3 regions of the Amycolatopsis sp. lyj-23 genome follow, and region 2 is predicted to be linked to each of the others. Evidence: riboswitches for the same ligand, from Rfam matches in the RefSeq annotation. Region 2 holds a riboswitch; each other region holds the start of a gene.
The links. A riboswitch is a leader RNA that binds a small molecule or an ion and turns the genes downstream of it on or off. The one in region 2 is predicted to bind S-adenosylmethionine.

Region 1: linked by a shared signal. The riboswitch ahead of ACLJPY_RS42640 (methionine ABC transporter ATP-binding protein) and the one ahead of ACLJPY_RS25465 (aminotransferase class V-fold PLP-dependent enzyme) in region 2 are both predicted to bind S-adenosylmethionine.
Region 3: linked by a shared signal. The riboswitch ahead of thrC (threonine synthase) and the one ahead of ACLJPY_RS25465 (aminotransferase class V-fold PLP-dependent enzyme) in region 2 are both predicted to bind S-adenosylmethionine.

The regions. Positions count from the first base shown of each region.
Region 1 is NZ_JAJPWN010000022.1:180,300-185,335, forward strand. It holds gene ACLJPY_RS42625 (ABC-F family ATP-binding cassette domain-containing protein) at 1-127, opposite strand, end outside; gene ACLJPY_RS42630 (ASCH domain-containing protein) at 132-539, opposite strand; gene ACLJPY_RS42635 (4-(cytidine 5'-diphospho)-2-C-methyl-D-erythritol kinase) at 536-1,498, opposite strand; gene ACLJPY_RS42640 (methionine ABC transporter ATP-binding protein) at 1,568-2,581, opposite strand; SAM riboswitch class I at 2,791-2,881, opposite strand; gene rsmA (16S rRNA (adenine(1518)-N(6)/adenine(1519)-N(6))-dimethyltransferase RsmA) at 3,007-3,843, opposite strand; gene ACLJPY_RS42650 (transglycosylase family protein) at 3,968-5,036, opposite strand, start outside.
Region 2 is NZ_JAJPWN010000010.1:145,870-150,905, forward strand. It holds gene ACLJPY_RS25455 (ArsR/SmtB family transcription factor) at 1-146, shown strand, start outside; gene ACLJPY_RS25460 (potassium/proton antiporter) at 244-1,722, shown strand; SAM riboswitch class IV at 1,801-1,915, shown strand; gene ACLJPY_RS25465 (aminotransferase class V-fold PLP-dependent enzyme) at 1,955-3,289, shown strand; gene ACLJPY_RS25470 (hypothetical protein) at 3,306-3,902, shown strand; gene lspA (signal peptidase II) at 4,223-4,819, shown strand; gene ACLJPY_RS25480 (RluA family pseudouridine synthase) at 4,816-5,036, shown strand, end outside.
Region 3 is NZ_JAJPWN010000006.1:238,470-243,505, reverse strand. It holds gene ACLJPY_RS17010 (ComEC/Rec2 family competence protein) at 1-609, shown strand, start outside; gene thrC (threonine synthase) at 649-1,914, opposite strand; SAM riboswitch class I at 1,928-2,061, opposite strand; gene holA (DNA polymerase III subunit delta) at 2,209-3,189, shown strand; gene rpsT (30S ribosomal protein S20) at 3,617-3,877, opposite strand; gene ACLJPY_RS16990 (DMT family transporter) at 4,195-5,036, shown strand, end outside.

The sequences.
Region 1 (5,036 bases), on a different contig from region 2:
TGCCGCCGCCGTTGAGGCCGACGACGCCGATGCGCTGCCCGGCCGCGACGCCGAGGGAAACGCCGTCCAGCAGCGGCTTCACCCCGTAGGACTTGCTCACCGCCTCCAGGTTGACCAGGTTGGCCATCCGCTCAGCCGTTCCTTTCCACGATGACGAACCGAGTCGCCACGACCGGGGTCGTGTCGTCCACGGTGAATTCCGGGTCCTCCAGTGCGGCGCGCACCTCCGCGCCCTGCCAGAACTTCTCGTGCTCGACGCGCCACTCGGCGACGCTCGTGAAGCCCTCGCCTTCGCCGACTGCGTGCTCGATGTCCACTTCGGACAGCGGAAGCACGCGCACCTCGGCGGTTTCGATGACCGCGACCCCGGCACCGGAAGAGTCGAGCACCAGTTCCCGCTCGCCGACCGAAGGCAACGCTTCGCCGGCTCGCTCGTATTCCGCGAGCAGGGCCGAGGTCGTCGTCTTCTCCCCGGCCAGGATCGCCGCGACCAGCTTGTCCCGCAGCGGGCCCGGGAACGCGAACTCCGCGTGCTTCATGCGTGTACCCGCGGCGGCGTCGGCCGGTTCGCGTCGTCGCCGCCGACCACGCGGGCGCCCGGGACCGGGCCGTGGGCCACGCGGACCGTGCGGCACACGCCCGCGCCCGACAGCTCGGCCGCGACCGCCACCGCCGACTGCGCGTCTTCGCAGAGGAACGCGCACGTCGGACCCGAGCCGGACACCGTGCCCGCGAGCGCGCCCGCGTTCACCCCGGCCCGGAGCGTGCGACGCAGGCCGGGGCGCAGCGAGACCGCCGCCGCCTGCAGGTCGTTGCCCAGCAGCAGGGCCAGCTGACGCGGGTCGCCCGAAGCCAGCGCCTCGACGACCGGCGTGTGCGAGCCGATCCGGGGCGGGTTGCCCGCCGCGCGCAGGCGGTCCAGTTCGCCGAACACCTTCGGCGTCGACAGCCCTTCGGCGTCGAAGGCCAGCACCCAGTGGAACGTGTGCCGCGACAGCACCGGGACCAGCTGCTCGCCGCGGCCGGTGCCCAGCGCGGTGCCGCCGTAGAGCGCGAACGGGACGTCGCTGCCCAGGCCGGCGGCGATCTCGGCCAGCTCGTCGCGGGTGACGTCGAGGTTCCAGAGACTGGCCAGCCCGACGAGCGTCGCCGCCGCGTCGGCGCTGCCGCCCGCCATGCCGCCGGCGACCGGGATGCCCTTGCGCAGCACCACCCGGACCTTCGGCTCACCGGTGCGCCCGACGTGCGCGGCCAGCGCCTCGACGGCCCGCCAGGCGAGGTTCTCCGGGCCGGTCGGGACCGAGCCTTCCCCTTCGCCGTAGACCTCGATGCCGGGCTCTTCGGTGACCGCGACGGTCACTTCGTCGGTCAGTGACAGCGCCTGGAACACGGTCACCAGCTCGTGGTAACCGTCTTCGCGCGGGTCGCCGACCGACAGGTGCAGGTTGACCTTGGCCGGGACCCGGACGGTGACTGGGGGCGGAACTACGGCGAGCACCCGACCAGCCTACGTGCCCGCGGAAACGCCCCGATGCGACGTGCGCATCGGGGCGTCTCTCGAGCCGGGTCAGGCGGCCGCGACACCTTGCGGGCCGCGCGCGGTGTGCGTCACGTGGCCGCCGCGCTCGGCGACCCACGCCAGGGCCGCGTCGGCCCGCTCGCCGCGGACACCCAGGCGGAAGCGGCCGACCGGGGTGTCGCCGATGCGGGTCAGGCCGCCGCCGATGGTGGCGAACTCGACGTCGAAGCGGCCCGCGGCCTCCGGCAGCAGCGCACCGACCGAGGCGAAGCCGACCAGCACGACGTCGGCCGAGCGGTCGTAGCGCGCCGTCTGCCCGCGGGTGGTCTCGATGGCCGGCAGCAGCGCCTGCGCGGTGCGGCTGGCCGGGTTCGAGATCAGGTCGAGCACCGTGCCGCGCTCGACGACCGTGCCGTCCTCCAGCACCGCGACGTCGTCGCAGACCCGGCGGACCACGCCCGCGTCCGGCGTCGTGACGACGATGGTGGTCCCCAGCTCCGAACGCGCCCGGTCGAGGACGGCGAGCACCGCGCCGGCCTCCTCCGGGTCGACACCCGCGGTCGGGTCGTCGGCGAGCAGCACCGCGGGCGCCGCCGCCAGGGCCTTCGCGAACGCGACGCGGCGGAGCTGCCCGGCGGACAGCTCGCCGGGACGCTGCGCGGCGCGCTGCGTCAGGCCGACGAGGTCGAGCAGCGAGCCGACCCGGCTGCGGCGCTGCGGGCCGTCGACGCCGAGCTGCTCGAGCGGGGAGGCGATGTTGCCGGCGATGGTGCGCTCGGCGATCAGCTCCGGCTTCGTCGAGACGATGCCGAGCTGACGGCGGATCTCGCGGAGGCGGCGGCCGTCGAGGGTGCCGGTGTTGAGGCCGTCGAGGCGGACGACGCCGCGGTCGGGGCGCTCCTGCAGGGCGATGCACCGGGCGAGGACGGACTTGCCGGACCCGGCGGGGCCGACCACGCCGAACAGCGAGCCCGCCTGGACGTCGACGCTCACGTCCCGCAGCGCGACGACGGAGTTTCCGTTGGTGGCAAAGGTTTTGGACAGGTTTTCGACGGTGATCACGAAGGCTCCAGAAAACGGGGCGCGTGCACGGCACAGCGCCCGGCCGCAAGCGAGTTCCGTCCTGTTCGGACGGTGCGTGAAGAAGAGGTGGACCGGCTGGGACTAGCTCAGTTGGAGCGTCGACACGCGGTCACGGAGCGGCGGCCTTCGTCGACTACGCGACGCCTGGTCAGGAGCAGGGGGCGAGCTACCCTCTTCATCGAAAACGGCCTCCATCGGTCCTGGCGGTAGCACCTGCCCTGCGGAGGGTGGTTGCTGCGACTTCGGCGAGCCAGGTCTCTCAGTCGCTCGGGATGGACGTACTGAGTAAAACCGATCCCGAGGAGCGAAAGCAAGCCCGTTGGGCCAGATCACACGAGTGGAGGTGTCCGGATCGCGGGATCGGGGGCCGCGGGGGCGTATTTTCCGCTTCCACAGTGGAGCGGCTAGCGCGCGGCGGCGATCCGGACGAAGTCGTGCACGTCCAGCTGCTCGCCGCGGGTCCTCGGGTCGATCCCGGCCGCGGTCAGCAGTTCGCCGGCGCGCTCGGCCGACCCCGCCCAGCCCGCGAGCGCGGCCCGGAGCGTCTTCCTGCGCTGTGAGAAGGCGGCGTCCACCAGACCGAAGAGCCGGTCCCGGTCCGCGGACGCCGTCGTGTCGCCGCGTTCGAACGCGACGAGCGCGGAATCGACGTTCGGCACGGGCCAGAACACCGAGCGTGGCACGGCGGCGACCTTGCGTGCGGTGCCGTACCAGGCGAGCTTGACGCTGGGCACGCCGTAGATCCGGCTGCCGGGGCCGGCGGCCATCCGGTCGGCGACCTCGGTCTGCACCATGACGAGCCCGGCCTTCAGGGACGGCACCTCGGCGAGCAGGTGCAGCACGACCGGGACGGCGACGTTGTAGGGCAGGTTGGCGACGAGGGCGGTCGGCTCGCCCAGCTCCGCACGCGTGACGCGCAGGGCGTCGGCGCCGACGACGGTCAGCCGTTCCACGGCTTCGGGGCCGCGCTCGGCGACGGTCTCGGGCAGCCGCTCGGCGAGCTTGGGGTCGATCTCGACGGCGACGACCCGCGCGCCGGTGGCGAGCAGCCCGAGCGTCAGCGACCCGAGCCCGGGCCCGACCTCGAGGACGACGTCGTCTTCGGCGACGTTCGCGAGCTCGACGATCCGGCGGACGGTGTTGGGATCGTGCACGAAGTTCTGCCCGAGCTTCTTGGTCGGCCGGACGTCGAGTTCGGCCGCCAGCCCGCGGATCTCGGCCGGTCCCAGCAGTTCAACCACCGGTGGAGCTTACCCAGGGGGTCGGTTCGCGTACCTGGACGGTCGGTTCGCGTACCTGGCGGGTCGGACGGCATGCGAAACGGCCCCCGTCCGAGGTGGACGGGGGCCGATTTCGAAAACGCTCTCAGGCCTTCTTGCCGCAGACCGGCCAGGCGCTGTAGCTGCCGCCGCGGCCGGCCTTGACCTTCTCCGCGACCGCGATCTGCTGCTCACGCGTGGCCTGGTTCGGCAGCGGGGCGTACTGGTCGCCGCCGTAGGCGTTCCACGTCTGCTTGTCGAACTGGAGGCCGCCGTAGTAGCCGTTGCCCGTGTTGATGGCCCAGTTGCCGCCCGACTCGCACTGCGCGATGCGGTCCCACGCGGAGCCGTCGCCGATGTCCGGGGTCGGGGCCTGCTTCGTGCCGACGTGGACGATCTTCGGCTTCGGCTGGGTGATGACCTGCTCGGAGATGCTCTCCCGGCCGACCTCTTTGCCGTTCTTCTGCGTGACCTTGTAGGTCACCATCTTCTCGCCGGGCGTGCCGGGGTCCTCGACGGAGGTCTTGCCCTTGGCCAGGTCCGGGTCGTCGACGCGCTGCTCGGGCGGGTCGATGCTCTCCTTCTGCGTGACCGTCGAGACGCCGGTGCGGCTGATGTGCACCTCGGCGCCGTCGGTCAGCTTGACGTCCAGACCGCCCTCGGCCTGGTCCTCCGGGCCCAGGGTGAGCTTGTACTCGCCCAGGAACTCCTTCGTCGTGACCGCGGTCGTCTTCACCTGCTTCGGCGCGTTGGCGCCGTCGTACAGGGTGATGTTCTTCAGGGTCTTGATCTCGACGGTGGCGCCCTGCAGCGGCAGCTCGCCGTCCTTCGGCATCGACATCCACGTGCCGGGCTTGTCCAGCTCGGTCATGCCGAGCTGGCCCAGCGCGTCGCCGAGGTGGGTCGCGCGGACCCAGGAGGTGTGCTCCGCGCCGTCGACGATCATCTTGAGCTGGCGGCCGCGCTCGAGCTTGATGACGCCGCCGTCGCCGACCTCCGCCTGCGGGGACGGGGACAGCGAGTCGTGCGCGCCCACGGACAGGCCCGCGTCCTCCAGCACCTCGCCGACGGTGTCGCCGAACGAGTGCACGGTGGTCTGCTGGCCGTCGACGTCGACGGTGATGCTCTTGTTCATCGCCAGCGCGGCCGCGCCGCCGCCGGCGACGCTGATCATG
Region 2 (5,036 bases):
CCGCGGCGCTGCTCGAGCGGGCCGTCGACGCCGGCTGGGTGGCCACGGACGGGCACCGCGCGGTCAAGGTCTTGCCGGCCGCGGAGCAGCCGTTCGCGGCCCTCGGTGTCGATTTCGACGCGCTCAGTGGTGCCACCGCGCCTTAACACACCGGGCCTTCCGAGCCGAGCAGCGGTACACGAACGAGTTAACCCGGCCGCTTCACTATTCTGAGTGCCCCACGGCACTCGGGAGGGAGGCGGCATGGACCAGCTCCCCGTGCTGCTCGGCGTCGGCGGCATCGTGCTCCTCGCCTCCGTGCTCGCCGTGCGCGTGTCCATCCGGCTCGGCCTCCCCTCGCTGCTGCTCTACCTCGCGATGGGCGTGCTGCTCGGCGAAGCCGGCTTCGGCATCCGGTTCGACAGCCCCGAACTCACCCAGTCGCTCGGGCTCGCCGCGCTCGTCATGATCCTCGCCGAAGGCGGGCTGACCACCCGGTGGTCGGCGGTGAAACCCGCGCTGGGCACCGGAATCGCACTGTCCACAGTGGCCGTCGTGGTCAGCGTCGCGGTCACCGGCGCGGCCCTGCACTGGCTGTTGGGCCTCGACTGGCGGCTGGCGCTGCTGTGGGGCGCGGTGCTCGCCTCCACCGACGCGGCCGCGGTGTTCTCCGTCCTGCGCACCGCCGGGATCGGAAAACGGCTCACCGGCGCGCTCGAACTCGAGTCGGGCATCAACGACGCACCGGCCTACATCGCCGTCGTGGTGCTGGCCGAAGGCACCACTGTGGACTGGACGCTGCCGCTGCTGGTGCTCTACGAGCTGACCGCGGGCCTCGCCATCGGACTGGCCTTCGGCTGGCTCGGCGGCTTCGCGCTGCGCCGGGCCGCGCTGCCGGCGACCGGCCTCTACCCGCTCGCCACGGTCGCGGTGTGCGTCGTGGCGTACTCGTCCGGGCAGCTGCTGCACGCGTCCGGGCTGCTCGCCACCTACGTCGCCGCGCTGGTGCTCGGCAATTCGCGGCTGCCGCACCGGTCGGACACGCTCTCGTTCGCAGAGGGCCTGGGCTGGCTGGCGCAGATCGGGCTGTTCGTGCTGCTCGGGCTGTTCGCCTCGCCGGGGCGCCTGCTCGACGCCATCGTGCCGGGCCTGGTCGCCGGCGCCGTCGTGCTGCTGCTGGCGCGGCCGATCTCCGTCGTGGCGTCCATGCTCCCGTTCCGGCTGCCGTGGCGGGAACAGGCGTTCCTCTCGTGGGCCGGGCTGCGCGGCGCCGTGCCGATCGTGCTCGCGATGATCCCGCTGTCGCACGGCCTGCCGGGGGCGCAGCGGCTGGTCGACGCGGTGTTCGTGCTGGTCATCGTGCTGACGCTGGTTCAGGGCGCGACGCTCGGGCCGCTCGCGCGCCGCCTCGGCCTGGCCAAGAAGTCCGAGGCGCACGAGATCGAGGTCGACTCCGCGCCGCTGGACGAGCTGGGCGCCGAACTGCTGCAGGTCCGGATCCAGCCGGGGTCGAAGATGCACGGCGTGTACCTGTCCGAGCTGCGGCTGCCGGTCGGGGCGACGATCAGCCTGGTGGTCCGCGCCGGCGCGGGCTTCACGCCGCAGAAGACCAGCCGGCTGCAGGAGAACGACCAGTTGCTGGTCGTGACGACGAGCGCCGTCCGCGACGCCGTCGAGCGCCGGTTGCGCGCCGTCGACCGGGCCGGGCGCCTGGCCCGCTGGCGGGGCGAGGCCGGCCTCTGAGCACCCTCTGTGACCGGCGTCTCAGAATGTGCGACGGGGGTTGGCGGCCGGGCGCGCGTTCGGTTACCTTTCGAACCAGGTCATGAGTGCCAGCGCGAAGCCCCGGCTTGCTGGCCGGCAACCCTCCTACCGCGGTGGGGTGCCCCGGGTGAAGACCGGGCCGGTCGCGCCGTGCGACGGGCAAGCGCGGGCCCCTCGCCGGGGGTCCCCCGGATCGCCGAGGAGGCTCCCGATGACTCTCGCCATCGACCGCACCCAGCCCGAAACCGTTGCACCGCAGGAAATCCCGGGCGTCGCGGGTGCCGCGCTGCGCGTCCCGCTGGTGACCGGCGGGGACATCGGGTACGCCAACCTCGACCACGCTGCGAGCGCCCCCTGCCTCGACGCCGTCCGCGCGAAGGTCGACGAGTTCCTGCCCTGGTACGCCAGCGTCCACCGCGGGGCGGGGTTCGCCTCGCAGGTCTCCACCAAGCTCTACGAGCGCACCCGGGACGTGCTGCGCCGGTTCGTCGGTGCGCGGCGGACCGACACGGTCGTGTTCACCCGCAACACCACCGACTCCTTCAACCTCCTCGCGCGTAGCCTGCCCCGGCACACCACCGTGGTCGTGTTCGACACCGAGCACCACGCCGCCCTGCTGCCGTGGGCGGGCCCGAACGTGCGCCGGATCCCGACCCCGCGCACCCGCCTCGCCGCGGTGGCCGCGGTGGACGAAGCCCTCGCCGACGCCCCGCAGGGACCGCGGCTGGTCGTGGTCACCGGAGCGTCCAATGTGACCGGTGAGCTGCTGCCGGTGGCCGAAATCGCCGCCGTGGCGCGGAAACACGGCGCTCGTATCGCGCTCGACGCCGCCCAGCTGGCCCCGCACCGCCGGATCTCGATCAAGGACTTGGACGTCGACTACGTCGCCCTGTCCGGCCACAAGCTGTACGCGCCCTTCGGCGCGGGTGCGCTGATCGGCCGCGCCGACTGGCTGCGCGCGGCCCGCCCGTACCTCGCCGGGGGCGGCGCGACCAAGCTCGTCACCGAAGACGCCGTCGTCTGGAACACCGGGCCGGAGCGCCACGAAGCCGGCTCGCCCAACACCGTCGGCGTGTACGCGCTCGGCGTCGCGTGCGAAACGCTGAGCCGCAACTGGGACGCGGTCGTGGCGCACGAACAGGCCCTGCTCACCCGGCTGCGCAAGGGGCTGGAGAGCATCCCGGGCTGCGCCGAACTGCGGCTGTTCGACGCACCGGTCGACCGCGTGGGCACCCTCAGCTTCGTCGTCGACGGCTTCGACCCGGGCTGGCTCGCGGCGGTGCTGTCGGCCGAGTACGGCATCGGCGTCCGCGACGGCGCCTTCTGCGCCCACATCGCGGCGAAGCGGCTGATCGGCGTCACCGGCGGCGACGGGCAGCAGGCCGTCCGCGTCAGCCTCGGCCTCGGCAGCACCGAGGAGCACGTCGACCGCGTGCTCCTGGCCCTGCGGCAGATCGTCGCCCGCGGAGCCCGCTGGGAGTACGCGAAAGTGGACGGCCGCTGGGCGCCGGTCGGCGACCCGCGGGAGCTGCCGCCCTTCTGCTGAGCGCTAGCCTGGGCCGATGGGGAGAGGGCCGCGTATCTGGCTTCCGCTGGCGTTGCTGGGTTTCGCCGAAGTCGGCCTGGCCGCGGCGCGGCTGCTGGCCCGCCGCAGCCGGGCCGAGGACGAGGCCGCGAACCTCCTCCTCCGCCCGGCGGTCCCGGCCGGGCCGACCTACGGCTACGCACAGTTCCTGACCCAGGAAGACTTCTACTCGGGCGGCGCGGACCTGCCCGCCGGACCGGCGTGGCTGGTCGCGCTCGGCGTGGTCGTCCTCGGCACGGCGGTCTGGTACGCGTTCGCGCTGCGGCCCGTCCGCACCGGGCGGTTCGTCCTCGGCACGATCGGCGTGCTGCTCGCCCTCCCGCTGCTCGACCTGGTCGGTTCGTGGCAGTTCCGGCTCGGCGACGGCCTGCGTGGCCCGCTCCTGGCCACTCTCGGGTTGCTGCTGCTCGCCGCGTACGAACGCAGCCGGTTCGTCCTGCTGACGGCGGCCGGTTTCGCCCTGGTCGCGGTGGTGCTTTCGGCCGACGTCGTGGGCGTGCTCGGCTCGGCGATGCTCCTGCTCGCGGCCGCGTTCACCGCCCTGTTGCGCCGACCGCCCGAGACCCAGCCGTGATCGGGAGTCCGCGGCGCTGCTGATGGTGACGGTCGAACAGGTCCCGGACGATGTGTCCACCGCGTGGTGCTCGCCGAGGCCGCCCGGTACCGGCTGAAGCTGCGCCGCTGGTTCCCGCGGCCTCAGTGTTCGCGCTGGTCAAGACGGTGTTTATGCCCCCCGTGCCCGGCGCGCTCGCGGCTGCGGGCGGCTGCCTTCGCCGTGCTCCCGCGCCCGCGGCCGGACGGGCCCGCCGCGGCCTGAGCTGCACCGTGGACAATGGACCGGTGAGCACCGAGCCCAGCCACTCCGAACCCGACACCGCCGCCCCCGCCGACGCGGTGCCCGACCCGGCCGCCGACGCCCCCGAAAACCCGGAGGTCCCGGCGAAGCCGCTGCTGCCGAAGCGGCGGGTCGGCTGGGTGTTCGCGGTCGCCGTCGTGTTCTGGGCGATCGACCTGGTGACGAAGAACCTGGTCGTCGCCAACCTGGAAGGCAAGGAGCCGGTCAAGGTCCTCGGCGGCCTGATCTACTTGCAGGTGATCCGCAACCCCGGCGCCGCGTTCTCGATGGCCACCGGCATGACGTGGGTGCTCGCCCTGGTCGCGCTGGCCGTGGTCATCGCGATCATCTGGCTGTCGCGGCGGCTGCGTTCGCTCGGCTGGGCGATCGGCCTCGGCCTGGTGCTCGCCGGCGCCACCGGCAACCTGACCGACCGCATCTTCCGGCCGCCGGGCGCGCTGCAGGGCCACGTCGTCGACTTCATCTCGGCCTTCGCCCCGAACGGCAAGGGCTTCGCGATCTTCAACATCGCCGACTCCGCCATCTGCGTCGGCGGCGCCCTGATCGTGCTGCTGTCCCTGCTGGGCAAGGACTACGACGGCACGTCGACCAAGGACAAGAAGAAGGCCGGGCAGACGCCGGAGGAGCAGGCGTGAACTCGCGGATGCTCCCGGTGCCCGACGGGCTCGACGGCATGCGGGTCGACGCCGGCCTCGCCAAGCTGCTCGGGCTGTCCCGCACGGTCGTCGCCGAACTCGCCGAAGCCGGCGACGTGCTGCTCGACGGCCGTCCCGCGGGCAAGTCCGACCGCCTCTCCGGCGGTGGCCTGCTGGAGATCACCCTGCCGGAGCCGTCGAACCCGGTCGAGGTCGT
Region 3 (5,036 bases), on a different contig from region 2:
CACATCGGCGGCCTCGCCTCGGTCTTCGACGGCCGTGCGGTCGGCGCGATCGCCCTCGGCCCGGGCCGGTCGCCGGCGTGGGCGTGGCGGCAGGTCGCTGCGGAAGCCGCCCGGCAGGCGGTGCCGCTGGTCGAGCTGAACCCCGGCGAGCGGCTGGACTGGCCCGGCCTGGCGCTCGACGTCCTGGGGCCGCGGTACGTCCCGGCCCGGGCGGTCGAGCAGCCGGACGGCACGACGATCAACAACAGTTCGGTGGTGCTGCGGGCGAACACCCCCGCGGGCCGGATCCTACTGACCGGCGACGTCGAACTGGCCGCGCAGTCGGACCTGCTGGCCGACATCGGAGATCTGAGAGCGGAGGTGTTGAAGGTGCCCCACCACGGCAGCCGTTACTCGCTGCCGGCGTTCCTCGCGGCGGTGGCCCCACGGGTAGCGATGGTCAGCGTGGGCGCAGGAAACAGTTACGGGCATCCAAGCAAGTCCACATTGGACACTTTGGCAGCGCTGGGTGCGCGGGTGACCCGCACCGACGTGGACGGCGACACCGCGGTGGTTGCCGGAACGGCGATAGCCCGCCGCGGCGAGCCCCGCGGGCCGCCGCGGCGCTGAGCGCCCGGGGCGGGCCGAACGCCCGCCCCGGGCGGCGGCTCAGTAGCCGAGCGCCTTGTTCACGGCCGCGGCCGAGGGCGGCAGGGTGGCCTTCGGGCCGACGTGGTTCTCGATCGCGTCGAGGGTCTTGAGGCCGTCGCCGGTGATCAGCAGCACCGTCTCGGCGTCCGGGTCCAGCTTGCCCGTCTCGACCAGCTTCTTCGCCGTGGCGACGGTGACCCCGCCCGCCGTCTCGGTGAAGATGCCCTCGGTGCGGGCCAGCAGGCGGATGCCCTCGACGACCTCTTCGTCGGAGACGTCCTCGATCGCGCCGCCGGTGCGGTTGACGATGTCGAGCACGTACGGGCCGTCGGCCGGGTTGCCGATCGCCAGCGAGCGGGCGATCGTGTCCGGCTTCACCGGCTGGACCACGTCGTGGCCCTCGCGGAACGCGGCCGACACCGGCGAGCAGCCGGTGGCCTGCGCGCCGAACACCTTGTACGGGCTGGCGTCCACCAGGCCGAGCTGGCCCAGCTCGCGGAAACCCTTGTCCACCTTGGTCAACTGCGAACCGGAGGCGATCGGGACGACGATCTGCGGCGGGATGCGCCAGCCGAGCTGCTCGGCGACCTCGAAGGCCAGCGTCTTCGAGCCCTCCGAGTAGTACGGCCGGACGTTCACGTTGACGAACGCCCACTTCGGGTGCTCGCCGGCGAGTTCGGTGGCGAGGCGGTTGACGTCGTCGTAGTTGCCGTCGATGGCGAGGAGGTCGCCGTCGTACACCGCGGTGGTGAGGATCTTGGCGCGCTCGAGGGTCTTCGGGATCAGCACGACCGACCGCCAGCCGGCGCGGGCCGCCGCGGCGGCCGTCGCGTTGGCCAGGTTGCCGGTCGACGGACACGCGAGCACCTCGAACCCGAACTCGCGGGCCGCGGCCAGCGCGACGGCGACGACGCGGTCCTTGAAAGAGTGCGTCGGGTTGCCGGTGTCGTCCTTGACCCACACGCGCTTGAGGCCGAGTTCCTTGGCGAGGCGGTCGGCGCGGACCAGCCGCGTCGCGCCCGGCTCGGTGTTCGGGATCTCTTCGACGTTGGAGGGAACGGGAAGGAGCTTCTTGTAGCGCCAGATGTTCTTGGGGCCGGCCTCGATGTCTTCGCGGCGGACGCGGCCGAAGTCGTAGGCGACCTCGAGCGGCGAGAAGTCTTCGGCGGAGACGAATTCCGGGGCGAGCGGCTGCCGGTGGCCCTCTTCCTTCGACACCAGTTCGACGGCGGGACCGAGATCCGGGGTCTTGGTGGTGGAGGTCGTGCCGAGGGTGGCGGTCATCGCGAGGTTCCTTTCCTCATCTGTCCCGCCGAAGCGGGCCGGAATTGGCACCGTGGTCGTCAGCTATCCCGCGATCGCGGGATGACAGGCTGTACGCCGGTTGCCGGGGCTTCGTCGGGCCGTTCCCTCTGCCCCTCTGGATGAGCGGTATTCGGTTGTCGGTGCGCGCACGCCGGATCTCCCGGGGCGGGCTGCCTCGGCTACACCGTACGACATCGCGCTCGCACCGTGCCACGGTGGCCGCCCGACATCACCGGAGCGGGGGCACGGAAGCGCAAGTGAGAAGATTCCCGGGTGACCGCGCAAGCCACCGCCCCGGCCCCGCTGCAGCTGGTGCTGGGGGAGGAAGAACTGCTGATCGAGCGGGCCGTCCGCGAGACGCTCGCCGCCGCCCGCGAGACGGACGCGACCGCGGAGCTCACCCGGGTCCGGGTGTCCGATCTCACAGCCCCCGAGCTGGCCGAACTCGTCAGCCCGTCGCTGTTCAGCGAAGGGCGGGTGATCGTCCTCGAGTCGGCGCAGGACATCTCGCAGGAACTCGCCGACGCCGTCACGGCGTACCTGAAGGACCCGGCGGACGGGGTCGTGCTCATCGTCGTGCACACCGGCGGCGGGCGCAGCAAGGCGGGCAAGTCGCTCCCGGCGGTGCTGAAGAAGGCCGGCGCCGAGATCACCGAGTGCCCGAAACTGACCAAGCCGGCCGAGCGCGAGCAGTTCGTGCGCCACGAGGTGCGCCGGGTGGGCGGCAAGATCGACCCGGCGGGTGTGGCCGCCCTGCTCGACGCAGTGGGCTCCGACCTGCGGGAACTGTCCTCGGCGGCCACGCAGCTGGTCGCGGACACGGGCGGGGCGGTCGACGCCGACGCGGTCCGCCGCTACCACCGCGGCCGCGCCGACGTGACGGGCTTCGCGGTCGCGGAGAAGGCGGTCGGCGGCGACCGCGCGGCGGCGCTGGAGTCATTGCGCTGGGCGATGCAGCTGGGCGTCCCGCACGTCCTGGTCGCCGACGCGCTGGCCGACGCCGTCCGCACGATCGCCCGGGTCTCCGGCGCGGGCCGCGGCAACCCGAACCAGCTGGCGGGCGAGCTCGGCATGCCGCCGTGGAAGATCCGCAAGGCGCAGGGCCAGTCCCGCGGCTGGAACCCCGACGGCCTGGCCACGGCGATGCGCGTGGTCGCGCGCCTGAACGCCGAGGTCAAGGGCGTGGCGGCGGACCCGGGCTACGCCCTGGAGCGCGCGGTCCTCGAGGTGGCGGCAGCCAAGGGCGACCGCTGACCGTCGAGGGTGTCGGCGGACCCGGGCTATGCGCGGCGCAGGCGACGCTGATCGCTCCGCGGCGCCGAGTCGGGCAGCATCGCGGCCGGGGTGTACGGCGGCAAGCGGTGCTCAAGCTGGCGGCGGCCAAGCACGACCGCTGGTCGCCACGGGCGGCGCCGAGTCGGGCAGCATCGCGGCCGGGGTGTACGGCGGCGGACCCGGGCTACGCGCGGCGCGGGCGACGCTGACCACCGCGAGCGGCGCTGAGCCGAGCAGCATCGCGCCCGGGATGTACGGCGGCAAGCGATGCTCAAGCTGGTGGCAGCCAAGGGCGACCGATGATCACCGCGAGCGGCGCCGACCCGACCACATCGGCCGCGCACTCGAGCCCCGGACACGAAGAAGGCCCCGGCCGAAGCCGGGGCCTTCCCAGAAATCAACCAGCTCAGAGCGCGTTGACGCGCTTCGCGAGCGCCGACTTCTTGTTGGCGGCCTGGTTGGCGTGGATGACGCCCTTCGAGACGGCCTTGTCCAGCTTCTGGGCGGCGTCGCGCTGCAGCTCGACGGCCTTGGCCTTGTCGCCGGCCTCGGCGGCTTCGCGGACCTTGCGGATCGCGGTCTTCACCGAGGACCGGATCGCCTGGTTGCGCTGACGCGCCTTCTCGTTCGTCGTGATGCGCTTGATCTGCGACTTGATGTTGGCCATAGGGCAACTCCTGTTTCACTCGGTGAGATCGCCGCCGCGCTGAAGTGGCCCCGCGGAACGCGGGTTTCCTCCATGACGGAATGCCGCACGGGCAGCGAGCGTCCACTTTAACAGCCGGGCCGGAGCCGGGAGTACGGTGGGTGACGGTAGTGCCTAGGGTTCCGTCGCCGGTCCGCGTTCCAGCACCCCCACAACCAGGGCCGGCGGGGCTGGTCCGAGCGGCACCGTCGGCGGGCCCGGACGGCCGGTCGTTCATCTGAGGGGGCAAAAGCCTGGAGGACCCGGTTTTCGCGCGCGCGAAAACCCGAAGGGGTCCCGTGAACGCCACCGCCTTGTCCTTCGTCCTCGTCGCCGCCGTCGTGCACGCCGCCTGGAACCTCGCCGCCAAGCGGATCTCCTCCGGGGGCACGCAGTTCGTCTGGCTCTACTACACCGTCTCCGCCGTCTTCCTGCTGCCGGTGACCGTCGTGCTGCTCGTCGCCGAGCCCCACCGTCCACAGTGGAGCTGGCTGCTCGCCGCCGTGGTCACCGCCGTCCTGCACGTCGCTTACGGCGTCGTGCTGCAGCGCGGGTACCGCGTCGGCGACCTCTCCGTCGTCTACCCCGTCGCGCGCGGGACCGGGCCCTTGCTGTCGGTGCTGGCCGCCGTCGTCCTGCTCGGGGAACACCCCGGCCCGCTGGGCCTGCTCGGCGCCTTCCTGGTCGTCGCCGGGGTGCTGGTGATCAGCACCGGGCGCCAGGCGAAGGACCCGCAAGCGGTGAAGGCCGGCGTCTTCTACGGCTTGCTGACCGGCGCGGTCATCGCCGGCTACACGCTCTGGGACGCGCACTCGGTGACCGGCCTCGGCGTGCCGCCGGTCGTCTACTTCGGCCTCGGCTCGGTCCTGCAGAGCGTCCTGCTCCTCCCGCGCGCACTGGCCGACCGGGCCGAAGTGACGCGGATCTGGCGCGACCAGCGCCGCGAGGTCCTCGTCGTCGCCGTCCTGTCGCCGATCGCCTACATCCTGGTGCTCTTCGCCCTCACCATGGCGCCGGTCAGCCTGGTCGCGCCCGCCCGGGAGCTGAGCATCGTCATCGGTGGGATCGCCGCGTGGCTGGTGCTGGGCGAGCGGGACGCCGTCCGGCGGCTCGTGGGGTCGGTGATCGTGTTGTCCGGCAT